2 regions of the Serratia sarumanii genome follow, and region 2 is predicted to be linked to the other one. Evidence: predicted binding sites of a transcription regulator. Region 2 holds the regulator's gene; the other holds the start of a gene.
The links. The regulator PhoB, encoded in region 2, activates phosphate uptake and scavenging genes when phosphate is short. The targets are predictions, from matches to a motif close to CTGTCATAAAACTGNCNNAT.
Positions count from the first base shown of each region.

Region 1 (7,466 bases), 820 kb from region 2:
GGCATCATCTCCACCCTGAAGCTGAAGCAGTAATCCCACAGAGGGCCGGCTTGCCGGCCCTCTCGTTTTTATACCAGCGCCTGCGCCAGCAGGGTGATCGGATGCTCGCAGCGCTTGCTGGTGGACATTTCTATCTGCCATTTGCAGGTCTCGCAGTCGGTCACTACCAGATCCACTCCGCTCTCTTCGATTTGCCGGAACAGCGGCGCGCCGATGCCTTGCGAGGTGGCGTAGTTCTCCGATTTGAACCCGTAGGTGCCGGCGATGCCGCAGCACTGCGAATCCAGCACCACCAGCTCCAGTCCCGGTATCTGCTGCAGCAACTCCAGGGTGTAGGCGGTCCAGCCCATCTTCTCCATATGGCAAGGCGTGTGATAAGCCACCCGCAGCGGCGTGCGTTTCAGCGGCAGGCTGCGCCCCTGATTGATCAGGCGATAGAGATAGCGCGTCGCCAGCTCCACCCGATCGCGCACCGGGGTGGTGTCCACGTCCAGCAGATGAGGATATTCGTCGCGCAGGGTGAAGGTGCAGCTCGATGAGGTCGCCACCACCGGAATGCCGCGCTCAAGCACCGCTTCATGCAGCGACTCGGCGTTAACCCTAGCCTGCTTTTTGGCCTGCTCGATAAACCCGTTGGCGATCAGCGGCACGCCGCAGCATTTCTCGCGTTTCAGCAGCTGCACGCCGATATCCAGCGCGTTGAATACCCGGATCAAATCCTTGCCCAGCTGCGGATGGTTATAGTTGACGAAGCAGCCGTGGAAAAACGCCACCTGCTCGGCATAGCGCCGCTGAGCTTGCGCCTGCTGCCGGTACCAGCGGCGGAAAGTGCCGAACGAGTATTTCGGCAGTTCTCGCCGGTGATCGATCTTCAGCGCCTTGTCCAACAGCTTGCGCACCGGTTTCAGCCCGGTGGCGGCGTTGACGATCGGCGCGAACGGCGTCGACAGCGAGCCCATGATATCGGTGTGGCTGAGGATGGCGTCGCGCAGCGTCGGCTTGCTCTGGGCGAAGTCGGCGCGGGCGCGCTGAATGATATCGCCGATTTTGACGTCGGACGGGCAGGCCACTTCACAACGCTTGCAGTTGGTGCAGTATTTCAAGGCTTCGTCGTACAGCGCCGGATCTTTCAGCCGCAGCCGCTCGCCGTCCGGCCCCGCCTGTTTTGGCCCCGGATAGAGCGGGTTCACTTTGGCGACCGGGCAATAGGTGGTGCAGACGGTGCATTTGATGCAGCTTTCAAAGCTGTGGTCCTGATGCAGGCTCATGCGTTTTCCTCCGCGGCGATCTGCTGCGCGACGTGCAGCGCACCGATCAATGACACGCCGGCGCCGCAGCCCTGCTGCAGCGGATCGTAGCCGCCGGCGACCGCGCCGATGGCGTACAGATTGTCGAACGGCATGCCCTGCTTCATCGCCCGCAGCCTGCCGTCGGTGCGCACGCCAAACTGCAAATAAGGCTGCGGCGCGAACAGCTCGCGCCGGCTCCAGTCGGCGCGATCCGCGCGGCTGTGTACGTCCAGCCCGAAGATCGGCTCGCGCACCCCGTCGAAATCCGCCACCAGCCCGTTGCTGAAGAAGCTGCCGCTGGCCAGCACCACCTGCTGCGCCCGCAGCGGAATATCACCGTGGTTGCGGGTATACAGGCCCGTGACGCGGCCGGCTTCGCACTCGGCGCGCAGCACGCTGTCGCCGGGCATGAAAACGCCGCCCAGCTGTTGAAAACGCCGCCGCAGCGTCTGATGCAAGCGCATGCCGGGCACCGAAGGCGGCAGCGTCGGCAGCAGCCGGATCGGCTTGCCGACCGCATCCTGCAGCACCGCCAGCGACGCGTCGTCCTCCAATCCCAAACAGGCCGGCAGAAAGAGCGCGTCGGCTGCCCCCGCCAACCGCCGCAGTTCCTCGGCCATCGGCGGCAGACTTTCCATCAAATCCAGCACCCGGGCGATGTTTACCGCGCGGAACTCGCTGGGGTTATTGCGCAATCTGTCCAGCGCCGGCATGTGCAGATAGGCCACCTCCGTCTCTACGCCGAGCTCCCGGCTCAGAGAGTCGGCGGCCATCTGCGGCTGGAAATCAAGGAAGCCTTCGATGCCGATCACCGCAATGCGCCGCCACGGCAGTTGGCCGGTCAGCGGCAGCGTCGGGATCGCCTGCGGGCTGAGCCAGGTGGCGCGACGCGTGCCAAGCGGCGTAATGCGCAGATGGTTGTTGGCGCCCTCGCCCTGCAAGTTCAGCCCGCAGCGCTCCAACAACCGCTGCGCGGCGGCGGACAGCGCCGCCACCCGGCCGGGCCCGATCAGGGCATACGGATGCTGCGGCGCCTGCTGCGCCAGCTGCGGCAACGCCGCCAGCGGCATTTCGACCGGCGTGCCGTCCGGCAATCTCGCCAGCAGGTCGAGCGAGCCGGAGGAGAAGTAGAGCGCGCTCTGGCCGGAACTGACCACCGCACAGCGCTTGCCCTGTTCGGCCACGGCAATGGCGCAGCTCAGGCCCGCCAGGCCACCGCCAATCACCACTACGTCAAATCGCATCATCCGCCTCCTGCTCCTTGTCGGCCTGGGCTTCAAGCCCGCATAGCCCCTGGTAAACCCAGCTGGTAAATTCACTCTCGCGCAGCGCGTCGCCCCAGGCGATCGGCCGTACGCCTTTCCACCGTTCGTTGAGGAACTGCGACAGCTGCGCGATGGACTGCTGCGGCGTGCTGACGTTAAAGCGCGTCAACAGCCCGGCGGCGCGGCAGGCACAGAGTTCGCCCTGGCAGGTGCCCATGCCGACGCGGGTGCGGCGGCGCAGATCCACCAGGTTATTGACGGTCAGCGAGTTGACCGCATAGCGCACTTCCCCGGCGGTCACCGCCTCGCATTCGCACACCAGGCTGGTGTCGAGCCGATCGGCCGCCGGCACCTGGCTGGCGCGATCGCCGTGGCGGTAAATTGCCGAGCCGCGAATGCTGGCGGGCAGAGAAACCACGCTGCGCACCGTCTCCTCCGCCGACTGGCGGGAGCCGGGCAACGCATCCTGCGCGGTGGTGCACGGGCGGTTTACGCCAAGCTTTTCGCACACCTTGTCGGTGGCCCATTCCGCCATCAGGCGGTAGGTCATCAGCTTGCCGCCGGTGATGGTGATAAACCCTTCCAGCCCGTCGCGGGCGGCGTGATCGAGCAGCACGATGCCGCGGCTGACGTTGCGCCCGCTGGGATCGTCGTCGCTGGCCACCAGCGGCCGTACCCCGGCGTAGGCGCGCAGAATGCGGGTCTGCGCCAGGGTGGGCGCCAACAGCGCCCCCTCGCGGATCAGAATGTCCACTTCCTGCGGGGTCACCAGCATGTTGTCAATTTGGTCGTAGTCGATATGGGTCGAGGTAGTACCGATCAGCGAGATGGTGTCGCCCGGCACCAGGATGTCGGCGTCCGCCGGTTTGCGGCAGCGGTTGATCACCATGTTGTTGATGCGGTGGCCGAGGATCAGCAGCGCCCCCTTGGCCGGGAACATGCGGATGCGCAAATCGGCGTATTCGGCGATCTGCTGGCCCCAGATGCCGGCGGCGTTGACCACCACCGGCGCATGCAGCGCATAGCGCCGCTGATTCTGATGGTCGTAAACGCGCACGCCCGTCACCCGATCGCCGCTGCGCAACAATCCCACCACCTGGTGGTAGGTCAGGATCTGCGCGCCGTGTTCGCGCGCGTCCAACATGTTGGCGGCGGTCAGCCGGAAGGGATCGACGGTGCCGTCCGGCACGCGCACCGCGCCGATCAGCGCCGGGTTAGCCGCCGGCTCCAGCCGCAGCGCCAGCTGCGGGTCGATCGCTTCGGCGCCGATGTCGGCCTGGCGACAGGCGGCGATAAACTGTTGCTGATAGTCCAGCGAGTCCTGCGGCAGGGTGATGAACAGCCCATCGGTGCGCTCGATGCAGTGGTGGGCGATGCGTTTCAGGATGCGGTTTTCTTCGATGCACTCACGCGCCGACTCGCCGTCGGTCACCGCATAGCGCGCGCCGCTGTGCAGCAAACCGTGGTTGCGGCCGGTGGCGCCGGTGGCGATGTCGTGGCGCTCCAGCAAAATGCAGTGCAAGCCGCGCCGCGCGCAGTCGCGGGCGATGCCTGCGCCGGTGGCGCCGCCGCCGATGATGATCACATCCGTTTCGCCGCCGTCAAAATAGCTGCTCATGTCGCTCCCTCAGGATCGGTAGTTATGAGCCTATTGAGCCACGGTTATAAGGGTCTTTGTTTGATAAGGAACAAGAACGAACATCAAACGAAATAAAAATGTCCACAAAAAACCATCAATGTGATCATAATCACGATTTTTGGACGTTTTTCTATTTCATAACGTTAACGAATCGCTCAAAATCCGCCGTGGCTTCATAAAAGTGTAACAATTGCGCCATTCGTCACAGCGACACCAGGCGTATTTGACGACAATGGCGCTCGTTATGGAACACAAAAACACCACATTCGATATCCGCTCAATCATCAAATGAACGTAAAAGGTCATATTGATGTGATAACAGATAAAGCCATCGGAGGCGCTCATGTTGAGTATTTTTAAGCCAGCCGCACACATCGCCCGTGTGCCGAGCGATAAGGTAGACCCGCTCTACCGTAAGCTGCGCTGGCAAATTTTCCTGGGGATCTTCTTCGGTTACGCCGCTTACTATCTGGTGCGTAAGAACTTCACCCTGGCCATGCCTTACCTGATCGAACAAGGCTTCAGCCGCGGTGACCTCGGCTTCGCGCTGTCGGGCATTTCCATCGCCTACGGCTTCTCCAAATTCATCATGGGTTCGGTCTCCGACCGTTCCAACCCGCGAGTGTTCCTGCCTGCCGGCCTGATCCTGGCGGCGGCGGTGATGTTGTTCATGGGCTTCGTGCCGTGGGCCACCTCCAGCATCGCCATCATGTTCGTCCTGCTGTTCCTGTGCGGCTGGTTCCAGGGCATGGGTTGGCCGCCGTGCGGCCGCACCATGGTGCACTGGTGGTCGCAGAAAGAACGCGGCGGCATCGTCTCCATCTGGAACTGCGCCCACAACGTGGGTGGCGGCCTGCCGCCGCTGCTGTTCCTGCTGGGTATGGCCTGGTTCAACGACTGGCACGCGGCGCTGTACATGCCGGCCTTCGGCGCCATCCTGGTGGCCCTGATCGCCTTCGGCCTGATGCGCGACACCCCGCAATCCTGCGGCCTGCCGCCGATTGAAGAGTACAAAAACGACTACCCGGACGACTACAGTGAAAAAGACGAAGAAGAGCTGACCGCCAAGCAGATCTTCATGCAGTATATCCTGCCGAACAAGCTGCTGTGGTACATCGCGGTCGCCAACGTGTTCGTCTACCTGCTGCGTTACGGCATTCTGGACTGGTCGCCGACCTACCTGAAAGAAGTGAAGCACTTCGCGCTGGACAAGTCTTCCTGGGCTTACTTCCTGTATGAATACGCCGGTATCCCGGGCACCCTGCTGTGCGGCTGGATGTCGGACAAAGTGTTCAAAGGCAACCGCGGCGCCACCGGCGTGTTCTTCATGACGCTGGTGACCATCGCCACCGTGGTGTTCTGGATGAACCCGCCGGGCAACCCGACCGTGGACATGATCTGTATGCTGGTCATCGGCTTCCTGATCTACGGCCCGGTGATGCTGATCGGCCTGCACGCGCTGGAGCTGGCGCCGAAGAAAGCCGCCGGTACCGCCGCGGGCTTCACCGGCCTGTTCGGCTACCTGGGCGGCTCGGTCGCGGCCAGCGCCATCGTCGGCTACACCGTAGACTTCTTCGGTTGGGACGGCGGCTTCATGGTGATGATCGGCGGCGGCGTGCTGGCGGTTATCCTGCTGCTGCTGACCATGCTGAACGAAAAGAAACACCACGCGGAAATCGCTGCCGGCAAGCGCGGCTAACCGTCACACGACTTTTGCATGATTTAAAGGCCGCCCTGCGGCCTTTTTACTACCCTGCCCCCAACAACAAGGAGAAAACGGAATGCGGACTCAAGTCAAAGCCCTGCTGACAGGGATCATTCTCGCTACCTCAATGGTCAGCGCCGCGCAGGCGGCGGACAAAGTGGTGATCGCCCACCGCGGCGCCAGCGGCTACCTGCCGGAACACACTCTGCCGGCGAAGGCGATGGCCTACGCGCAGGGCGCCGATTACCTCGAACAAGATCTGGTGATGACCAAAGACAACGAGCTGGTGGTGCTGCACGACCATTACCTCGATCGCGTCACCGACGTCGCCGAACGCTTCCCGGACCGCGCGCGCAAGGACGGCCGTTATTACGCCATCGACTTTACGCTGGCGGAGATCAAATCGCTGAAGTTCACCGAAGGCTTTGAAATCGAAAACGGCAAGAAGGTGCAGGGCTACCCTGGCCGCTTCCCGATGGGCAAATCCGACTTCCGCGTACACACCTTCCAGGAAGAGATCGAGTTCGTGCAGGGTCTGAACCATTCGACCGGCAAGAACATCGGCATCTACCCTGAAATCAAGGCGCCGTGGTTCCACAAACAGGAAGGCAAGGACATCTCCAGCAAAGTGCTGGCGGTGCTCAAGCAATACGGCTACACCGGCAAAAACGACAACGTCTACCTGCAGTGCTTCGACGCCAACGAGCTCAAACGCATCAAGAACGAGCTGGAGCCGAAGCTGGGCATGGATCTGAAGCTGGTGCAGCTGATCGCCTATAACGACTGGCAGGAAACCTACGAGCAGAAAGCCGACGGCAAGTGGGTAGAGTACGACTACGACTGGATGTTCAAGCCGGGCGCGATGCAGAAAATCGCTCAGTATGCCGACGGCATCGGGCCGGACTACCACATGCTGGTGGTGGCGGATAAATCCAAGCCGGGCCACATCGTGCTGACCGACATGGTGAAAGAAGCGCACGCCAGCAAGCTGGCGGTGCATCCGTTTACCATCCGCGCCGATGCGCTGCCGAAGTACGTGACCAACGTGAACCAGCTGTATGACGTGATTTACAACCAGGCCGGCGTCGACGGCGTGTTCACCGACTTCCCGGACAAGGGCGTGCAGTTCCTGCAGAAGCAGGGCCAGCACAAGTAATGCCAAGGGCGCCGCAAGGCGCCCTTGTTATTTCCGAGAAACGTCCGGGTTATGTCAGAGGAACATCTTGCGCAGGTAGTGCGGCACCGCGTTATCGACGTTGGAGCCGATCACTTCCAGCTCCGGCAACATATCCTTCAAGCGCTGATGCGCGTCGCGCATGATGCAGCCCTTGCCGGCCATCGACAGCATCTCCAGATCGTTCATGCCGTCGCCGAAGGCGATGCACTCTTGCAGCGTATAGCCGATGATCTTGGCCACTTCTTCCAGCGCATGCCCTTTCGACACGCCGCCCGCCATCACTTCCAGGCAGGTCGGGAACGAGAAGCTGACGTTGACCCGATCGCCCCAGCGCGCGTTGATGGCGTCTTCCACCTGCAGCAGCCGCTCGTGATCTTCGCAGGTGAAGTAG
Region 1 is NZ_CP124750.1:176,661-184,126, reverse strand. Features, by position in the region: gene SSARUM_RS00830 (DcrB family lipoprotein) at 1-33, shown strand, start outside; gene glpC (anaerobic glycerol-3-phosphate dehydrogenase subunit GlpC) at 69-1,268, opposite strand; gene glpB (glycerol-3-phosphate dehydrogenase subunit GlpB) at 1,265-2,533, opposite strand; gene glpA (anaerobic glycerol-3-phosphate dehydrogenase subunit A) at 2,523-4,172, opposite strand; gene glpT (glycerol-3-phosphate transporter) at 4,537-5,892, shown strand; gene glpQ (glycerophosphodiester phosphodiesterase) at 5,975-7,054, shown strand; gene yigL (sugar/pyridoxal phosphate phosphatase YigL) at 7,109-7,466, opposite strand, start outside.
Region 1: a site for PhoB is predicted at 4,364-4,383, ahead of glpT (glycerol-3-phosphate transporter). Genes of this name have one in related genera too.

Region 2 (7,466 bases):
AAAAAAACACCGGCCTTGGCCGGTGTTTTTCCATTTAGTCTTGCTGCGTCGCCAGCGGCGCGCGTTTTTTCTGATGGTTGATCTTGAACCAGTATCCCGCCAGCAGCAATACCACCCAGACCAGGCCGGCGTACAGCGAGACGCGCGTGGTCGGGAAGTAGCCGATCAGGCCGATGATGAACACCAGGAACACGATCGCCACCACCGAGGTGAACACCCCACCGCGCAGCGGGAACGCCAGCTGCTTCACCTGTTCTTTGCTCAGGCTGCGGCGGAAGGCGATTTGGGAGAACAGGATCATGATCCACACCCACACGGTGGCGAAGGTCGCCAGGGACGCGATCACCAGGAACACGCTCTCCGGCATGATGTAGTTGAGGTATACCGCCAGCAGCAGCGCCAGCATCATCACCACCACCGTCACCCAGGGAATGCCGCGTTTCGACACCTTGCTGAACATCTTCGGCGCATGGCCCTGCTCGGCCATGCCGTGCAGCATGCGGCCGACGCCGAACACATCGCTGTTGATCGCCGACAGCGAAGCGGTAATCACCACGAAGTTGAGGATACCTGCCGCCACGGTGATGCCCATATGCTGGAAGGTCAGCACGAACGGGCTGCCGTTGGTGCCCACCTGGTTCCACGGGTAGATAGACATGATGACGAACAGCGTGCCGACGTAGAACACCAGAATGCGCCACGGCACCGAGTTGATGGCCTTCGGAATCGATTTTTTCGGATCTTTGGCTTCGCCGGCGGTGATGCCGATGATTTCAATGCCGCCGTAAGCGAACATCACCAGCTGCAGCGACAGGATCATGCCGATAAAGCCGTTGCTGAAGAAGCCGCCGTTCGACCACAGGTTATGAATGCCGGTCGGTTGCCCGCCGTTGCCGATGCCCCAGATGATGATGCCGATGCCGGCCACGATCATGATGATGATGGTGGCGACTTTGAAGAACGAGAACCAGAATTCCAGCTCGCCGAACACCTTGACACTCATCAGGTTGATGGCGCCGATGATCAGCACCACGCTCAGCACCCAGATCCAGTGCGGCACTTCCGGGAACCAGACCCCCATATAGATGCCGAAGGCGGTCACATCGGCGATGGCGACGATCAGGATTTCAAAGCAGTAGGTCCAGCCGGTGATGTAACCCGCCATCGGGCCGAGGTAGTCCTGCGCATAGCGGGAAAACGAGCTGGCCTGCGGGTTGTTGACCGACATCTCCCCCAGGGCGCGCATGATGATAAAGGCCACGATGCCGCCGATCAGGTAAGCCAGCAGCACGCTCGGGCCGGCCATTTTGATGGCGTCCGCCGAGCCGTAGAACAACCCGGTGCCGATGGCCGATCCCAGCGCCATAAAGCGGATATGACGCGTACTGAGGCCGCGTTTCAGCTTATTGTCGGGGGCAGTGGTGGGTGACTGTTGTTGCATGAAAATGACCCATAGTTTTAAACGTAAAAAAGCCACGGACATGTCCGTGGCCCTGGATTAAGCCGGGGGATTATCAGTGCGCGGTCACTTGGGAACGCGTGCACACCCGATCATAAATCGCGACCAGCACCAGCATCAGCAGCGAAGGCGGCAACCATGCCAACCCCTGCTCCGCCAGCGGCAGGTGAGTGGTCCAGGCCGGCAGCAGCTGCTGGAAACTGGAGGCTTTCACCGCGTCAAGGATACCAAACAACAGGCTGACAAGCATCACCGGCGCGATGATGCGCGGCGCGCTGTGCCACCAACGCAGGGTGAAGCTCAGCACCACCAGCACGATGCACGGCGGGTAAATCGCGGTCAGCACCGGAATGGAGATCTGGATCAGGTGGCTCAGGCCGAGGTTGGACACCACCATCGAGAACAGGCCCAGAATAAACACCAGCGTCTTGTACGAGAACGGCAGGTATTGCGCGAAGAACTCGGCGCAGGCGCAGGTCAGGCCTACCGCGGTCACCATACAGGCGATGAAGATCAGCGCCGCCAGGAAGAAGCTGCCCAGGCCGCCGAAGGTGTTCTGAACGTAAGCGTGCAGGATCACCGCGCCGTTGGTGGCGTCCGGCACCAGCGCGCCGCTGCCGGAGCCCAGCTTGAACAGGCTCAGGTAAACCAGCGTCAGGCCCACGCCGGCGATCAAACCGGCCAGAATGGTGTAGCGGGTCAACAGACCGGCGTCTTTCACGCCGCGCGAGCGCGCCGCGTTGACGATAACGATGCCGAATACCAGCGCGCCCAGCGTATCCATGGTCAGGTAGCCGTTAACGAAGCCGGAAGAGAAAGGCACGCTCTGGTAAGCCGCCGTCGCCGGAATCGGCGCGCCGGCAGGCCACAGCAGCGCGGCGATGCCCAGTACGCCTAACGCCACAATCTTCAGCGGCGCCAGCACATGGCCGACGGTGTCGAGCAGGCGGCCCGGATACAGGGAGATGCCGATCACCAGCGCGAAGTACACCAGGCTATAGATGAACAGCGGCATGGCGCCGTCGCCGGTCAGCGGGGCGATGCCCACTTCAAAGGACACGGTGGCGGTGCGCGGCGTGGCGAACAGCGGGCCGACGGCCAGGTAGCAGACGGTCGCCAGCAGCAGGCCGGCGCCGCGGCCGATCGGCGAACTGAGGGCGTCGATGCCGCCGCCGACGCGCGCCAGCGCGATAACGGTGATGACCGGCAGACCGACGGCGGTGATCAGGAAGCCCAGCGCCGCGATCCAGACGTGTTCACCGGACTGCAAGCCGACCATCGGCGGGAAGATGATGTTCCCGGCCCCAACGAATAAGGCAAAGGTCATGAAGCCCAGTGCCAGGATATCTTTTGACGTTAAACGATGACTCATACGATGTCGTGTTGCCTGTTCAAATGAAAAAAATTGTCCGATAGCGTGGTGGCGTGACGCCCCACCGGTTGCCGGCATGCCCGATCGTCGCAGCGCCAAATAAGCATCCTAAACGCAGTCGATCCGGCGTTTATGTCCCTATTCGAAAGTGGCCGCTCATGAAGATGGGCAAAATTTTAGGAGTTATAAAAATGGAGGTTTAATCCGACAACGAGGGCTAAGGTAAACGTTTATAGCGCTTCAAGGCAAGACGCACGGCGAAAAGCAGAGCTATCAACCATATAAACTTTAGCCACCAGTCGATCATATTGGCTATCAATAAATATACACTACATGATTTGTATCATTTTTGAACAATGGATTCACGAAACGTGAAACATATACCACTTTACCGCGCGAAAACGCCAATAAATGCCCGGTTTTCGCGTGGTATAAGCTCCGTTTGGCCGTTAAAAAAGGCGAAAATTACGCCGCTTTTTGTCGCTTATTGCACCGTGGCCGCCGCGAGCGGCTGCAGCCCGAGCGCCTGGCGGGTCCTCTGCAGGGCGCCCGGCGGCAGCGGCAGATAGCCGTCGTGATTGACCAGGCTCTGCCCTGCGTTCGACAGCACGCGATCGAGGAACGCGGCGGTCAGCGGCTCCAGCGGTTGATTGGGGGCTTTGTTGATGTAGATATAGAGATAGCGCGACAGCGGGTAGCGATCGTTGCGCACGTTGGCGGCGGTAGGCGCGACATAGTCCTCTCCCGATTCCGCCAACGGCAGCAGCCGCACGCCGCTGGCGCGAAAACCGATGCTGGCGTAGCCGATGCCGTTGAGCGAACCGGCCACCGCCTGCACCACCGAGGCCGAACCGGGCAGCTCATTGACGCGCGGCATAAAATCGCCGCCGCACAGCGCGCGCAGTTTGAAATAGCCGTAGGTGCCGGACGCCGAGTTGCGGCCGAAGCGCTGCAGCGAGCGCGTCGCCCAGTCGCCGCTCAGCCCCAGCTCGCCCCAACGCGTCAGCGGCTTGCTTTCACCGCAGCGCCGGGTGGCGGAGAAAATGCGATCGAGCTGCTGCAGATTGAGGCCGCGCAGCGGGTTGTCCTGATGCACCAACACCACCAGCGCATCCACCGCCACCGGCACCGCCAGCGGCGCATAGCCGTAACGGTGTTCGAACGCCGAAACCTCGGCCGCCTTCATCGGCCGGCTCATCGGGCCCAGCTGCGCAGCGCCCGCCGCCAACGCGGTCGGCGCGGTCGACGAGCCGGCGGCCTGGATCTGCAGGTTAACGTTGGGATAATGCCGGCTGAAATCCTGCGCCCACAGCGCCATCAGATTCGCCAAAGTATCGGAACCGACGCTGGACAGGTTGCCCGCCAGCATGCCGTCGGGCTGCGCCAGCGCGCCGCGTCCGGCCAGCAGCGCCAGGCAAAGCAACAGCCCTCGGGTTATTCGGGTCATACCGGTGTCTCGCGTTAATTTTTCACCGCATTCTCTGATAAAGCGGCGGGAACAATCAACCGGTTGGGTAAGGTAAAGATAAAGCGGGTGCCGATCCCCGGCTCGCTGAGGATCTCCAGCCGCGCGTCGTGATGGCTGAGCGCATGTTTAACGATCGCCAGCCCCAGCCCGCTGCCGCCGGTCTGGCGCGAACGGGCCTTGTCGACGCGGTAAAAACGCTCGGTCAGGCGCGGCAGGTGTTCGGCGGCGATGCCCGGCCCGTTGTCGCTGACCTGGAACTGCGCGCCGTGCGCCGTCTGCTGCCAGCTCACTTCGATATGGGTGCCCTTCGGCGTGTGGTTGACCGCGTTGTACACCAGGTTAGACACCGCGCTGCGCAACTGGTCTTCATTGCCGAACACGTTGAGCTGTTCGTTCACCCGGAAAGTGATCTCGTGATTGCCGCCGCTCAGCGACTGCGCCTCGCGCTGCAACACCCGCAGCATCAGCGGGATATCCACCCGCTCGTTCATGTCGACATTGGGCGCCGCCTCGATGCGCGACAGCGTCAGCAGCTGCTTGACCAGCCCGTCCATCCGGCGGGTCTGCTCCTGCATGGTGCCGAGCGCCTTGCTGCGCAGCGAACCGTCCTGCTCTTCGTCGCCCATCATCTCCAGATAGCCCTGCAGCACCGTCAGCGGCGTGCGCAGCTCATGGCTGACGTTGGCGAAGAAGTTGCGCCGCGCCCCCTCCAGCTGGCGCATCTGGGTGACGTCGCGCGCCACCATCAGCAACTGCCCTTCGGAATAGGGCATCACGCGGAATTCGACGTAGTGTTCGTTGTTCAGCTGCAGCGTCAGCGGGCGTGAGAACTCCTGCTGTTGCAGATAGTGGCTGAATTCCGGATAACGCAGCAGGTTGAGGATGTGCTGGCCGTTGTCTTCCGGCCAGCGAAAGCCGAGCAGATGCTGCGCCAGCCCATTGCACCAGAAGATGTTGCCTTCAACGGTGGTCATCACCACCGCATCAGGCAGCGATTCGGCCCCGCTGCGAAAGCGCTTGATCAGCAACGCCAGCTCGCGCCGGCGGCGGCGATTGCGCTGCTGCATCTGATACAGGCCATAGAACAGCGGCTCCCAGCTCCAGCGGCCGGGCGGCGGTGTCATACTGCGGTCGATCCACAGCCAATGGGAGAGTTTGAGCTGGTTGTAGAAATTCCACACCAGCGCCGCCAGAGCGGAGGCCAGCAGGAACCAGGGCAGATAACCGAAAATCAGCCCCAGCAGTAAGGCGGGCAGACAGAAAAGAGCCAGCTCCAGAGCCAGCCTCTTCCACGACAGACGTTCTAACACGGCATATTCTCCAGCGCAGCGCGATCAATAGCGCGTTGAGAACCGGTAGCCGGTGCCCCGAACGGTTTGAACCATTTTATCATGCCCACTGGTTTCTAACGCCTTGCGGAGCCGACGGATATGCACGTCAACGGTACGGTCTTCCACATAAACGTTAGTGCCCCAGACGTGATTAAGCAACTGCTCACGGCTATAAACCCGCTCCGGGTGGGTCATAAAGAAGTGCAGCAGCTTGAACTCGGTCGGCCCCATGTCCAGCGCCTGATCGTTCGCCATCACGCGGTGGGAGGACGGATCCAGGCTCAGCCCTTGCATTTCAATCACCTCTTCCACCGCCATCGGTGAAATGCGGCGCATGACCGCTTTGATGCGCGCCACCAGTTCCTTGGGCGAGAACGGCTTGGTGATGTAATCATCCGCCCCCACTTCCAGACCGCGCACCCGGTCTTCCTCTTCGCCGCGCGCGGTCAGCATCATCACCGGGATATCGCGGGTCAGCGCTTCGCGCTTCATATGTTTGATAAACTGAATGCCGGAACCGCCGGGCAACATCCAGTCGAGCAACACCAAATCAGGGAACGGCTCAGACAGGCGCGTCACGGCGCTGTCATAATCCTCGGCTTCCAACGGTTGGTAACCATTCTGTTCCAACACAAAGCACACCATCTCACGGATCGGCGCTTCGTCTTCCACCACCAGTATGCGTCTTGCCATCGTCAATCCTGCCAATGTGTTAGCGACTTTGCGGGCGCCATTATGCGTCAGTTTTGTGACACTTTTATGAAAAAAAGCGGCTGTTATAGGCAGTAAGCATAGCGATTATTTCCCGGCGCAAAGAAAAATCATCCGGTTGTCATCATCATTGCGCCGGGACAGCCGCCGCCGCGGCCTTTATAATCATCGCCATTACCTTTGCATCCGGGAGTGTCATGCGCCTGATCCACACCTCTGACTGGCACCTTGGCCAGTACTTTTTCACCAAAAGCCGCGCCGCCGAGCACCAGGCTTTTCTGAACTGGCTGATCGAGCAGATCGAGCAGCAGCAGGTGGATGCGCTGATCGTCGCCGGGGATCTGTTCGATACCGGTTCGCCGCCCAGCTACGCCCGCGAGCTGTACAACCGCTTCGTGGTGGAGCTGCAGCGCACCGGCTGTCAGTTGGTGGTGCTGGGCGGCAACCACGACTCGGTGGCGACGCTGAACGAATCGCGGGAACTGCTCTCCTGCCTGAACACCACGGTGATCGCGAGCGCGCAGGGCTCCCTTGAGCAGCAGATCGTGGTGCTGAACCGGCGCGACGGCCAGCCGGGCGCGGTGCTGTGCGCCATTCCTTTTCTGCGGCCGCGCGATCTGCTCACCAGCCGCGCCGGCGAATCCGGCGCGCAAAAACAGCAGGCGCTGCAGGAAGCTATCGCCGAACATTACCAGGCGCTGTATCAGGCGGCCTGCGAACGCCGCGATCGGCTGGGCCTGCCGCTGCCGATCGTCGCCACCGGCCACCTGACCACCGTCGGCGTCACCACCTCCGACTCGGTGCGCGACATCTATATCGGCACCCTCGACGCCTTCCCGGCGCAGGCCTTCCCGCCCGCCGACTATATCGCGCTGGGCCACATTCACCGCGCGCAGAACGTCGCCAAATCAGAGCATATTCGCTATAGCGGCTCACCGATTCCGCTCAGCTTCGATGAACTGGGCAAAGCCAAAAGCGTCTTCCTGGTCGATTTCGCCGACGGCGCCCTGCAGCAGGTAGAAGCGTTAGCGATCCCGCAGTTCCAGCCCATGCAGCTGATCAAAGGCGATCTGGCCGAGATCGAACGGCAGCTGCAGCAATTTGCCGACTATGCCGGCGAGCTGC
Region 2 is NZ_CP124750.1:999,492-1,006,957, reverse strand. Features, by position in the region: gene proY (proline-specific permease ProY) at 35-1,441, opposite strand; gene brnQ (branched-chain amino acid transport system II carrier protein) at 1,515-2,831, opposite strand; gene SSARUM_RS04685 (PstS family phosphate ABC transporter substrate-binding protein) at 3,316-4,278, opposite strand; gene phoR (phosphate regulon sensor histidine kinase PhoR) at 4,293-5,609, opposite strand; gene phoB (phosphate response regulator transcription factor PhoB) at 5,634-6,323, opposite strand; gene sbcD (exonuclease subunit SbcD) at 6,539-7,466, shown strand, end outside.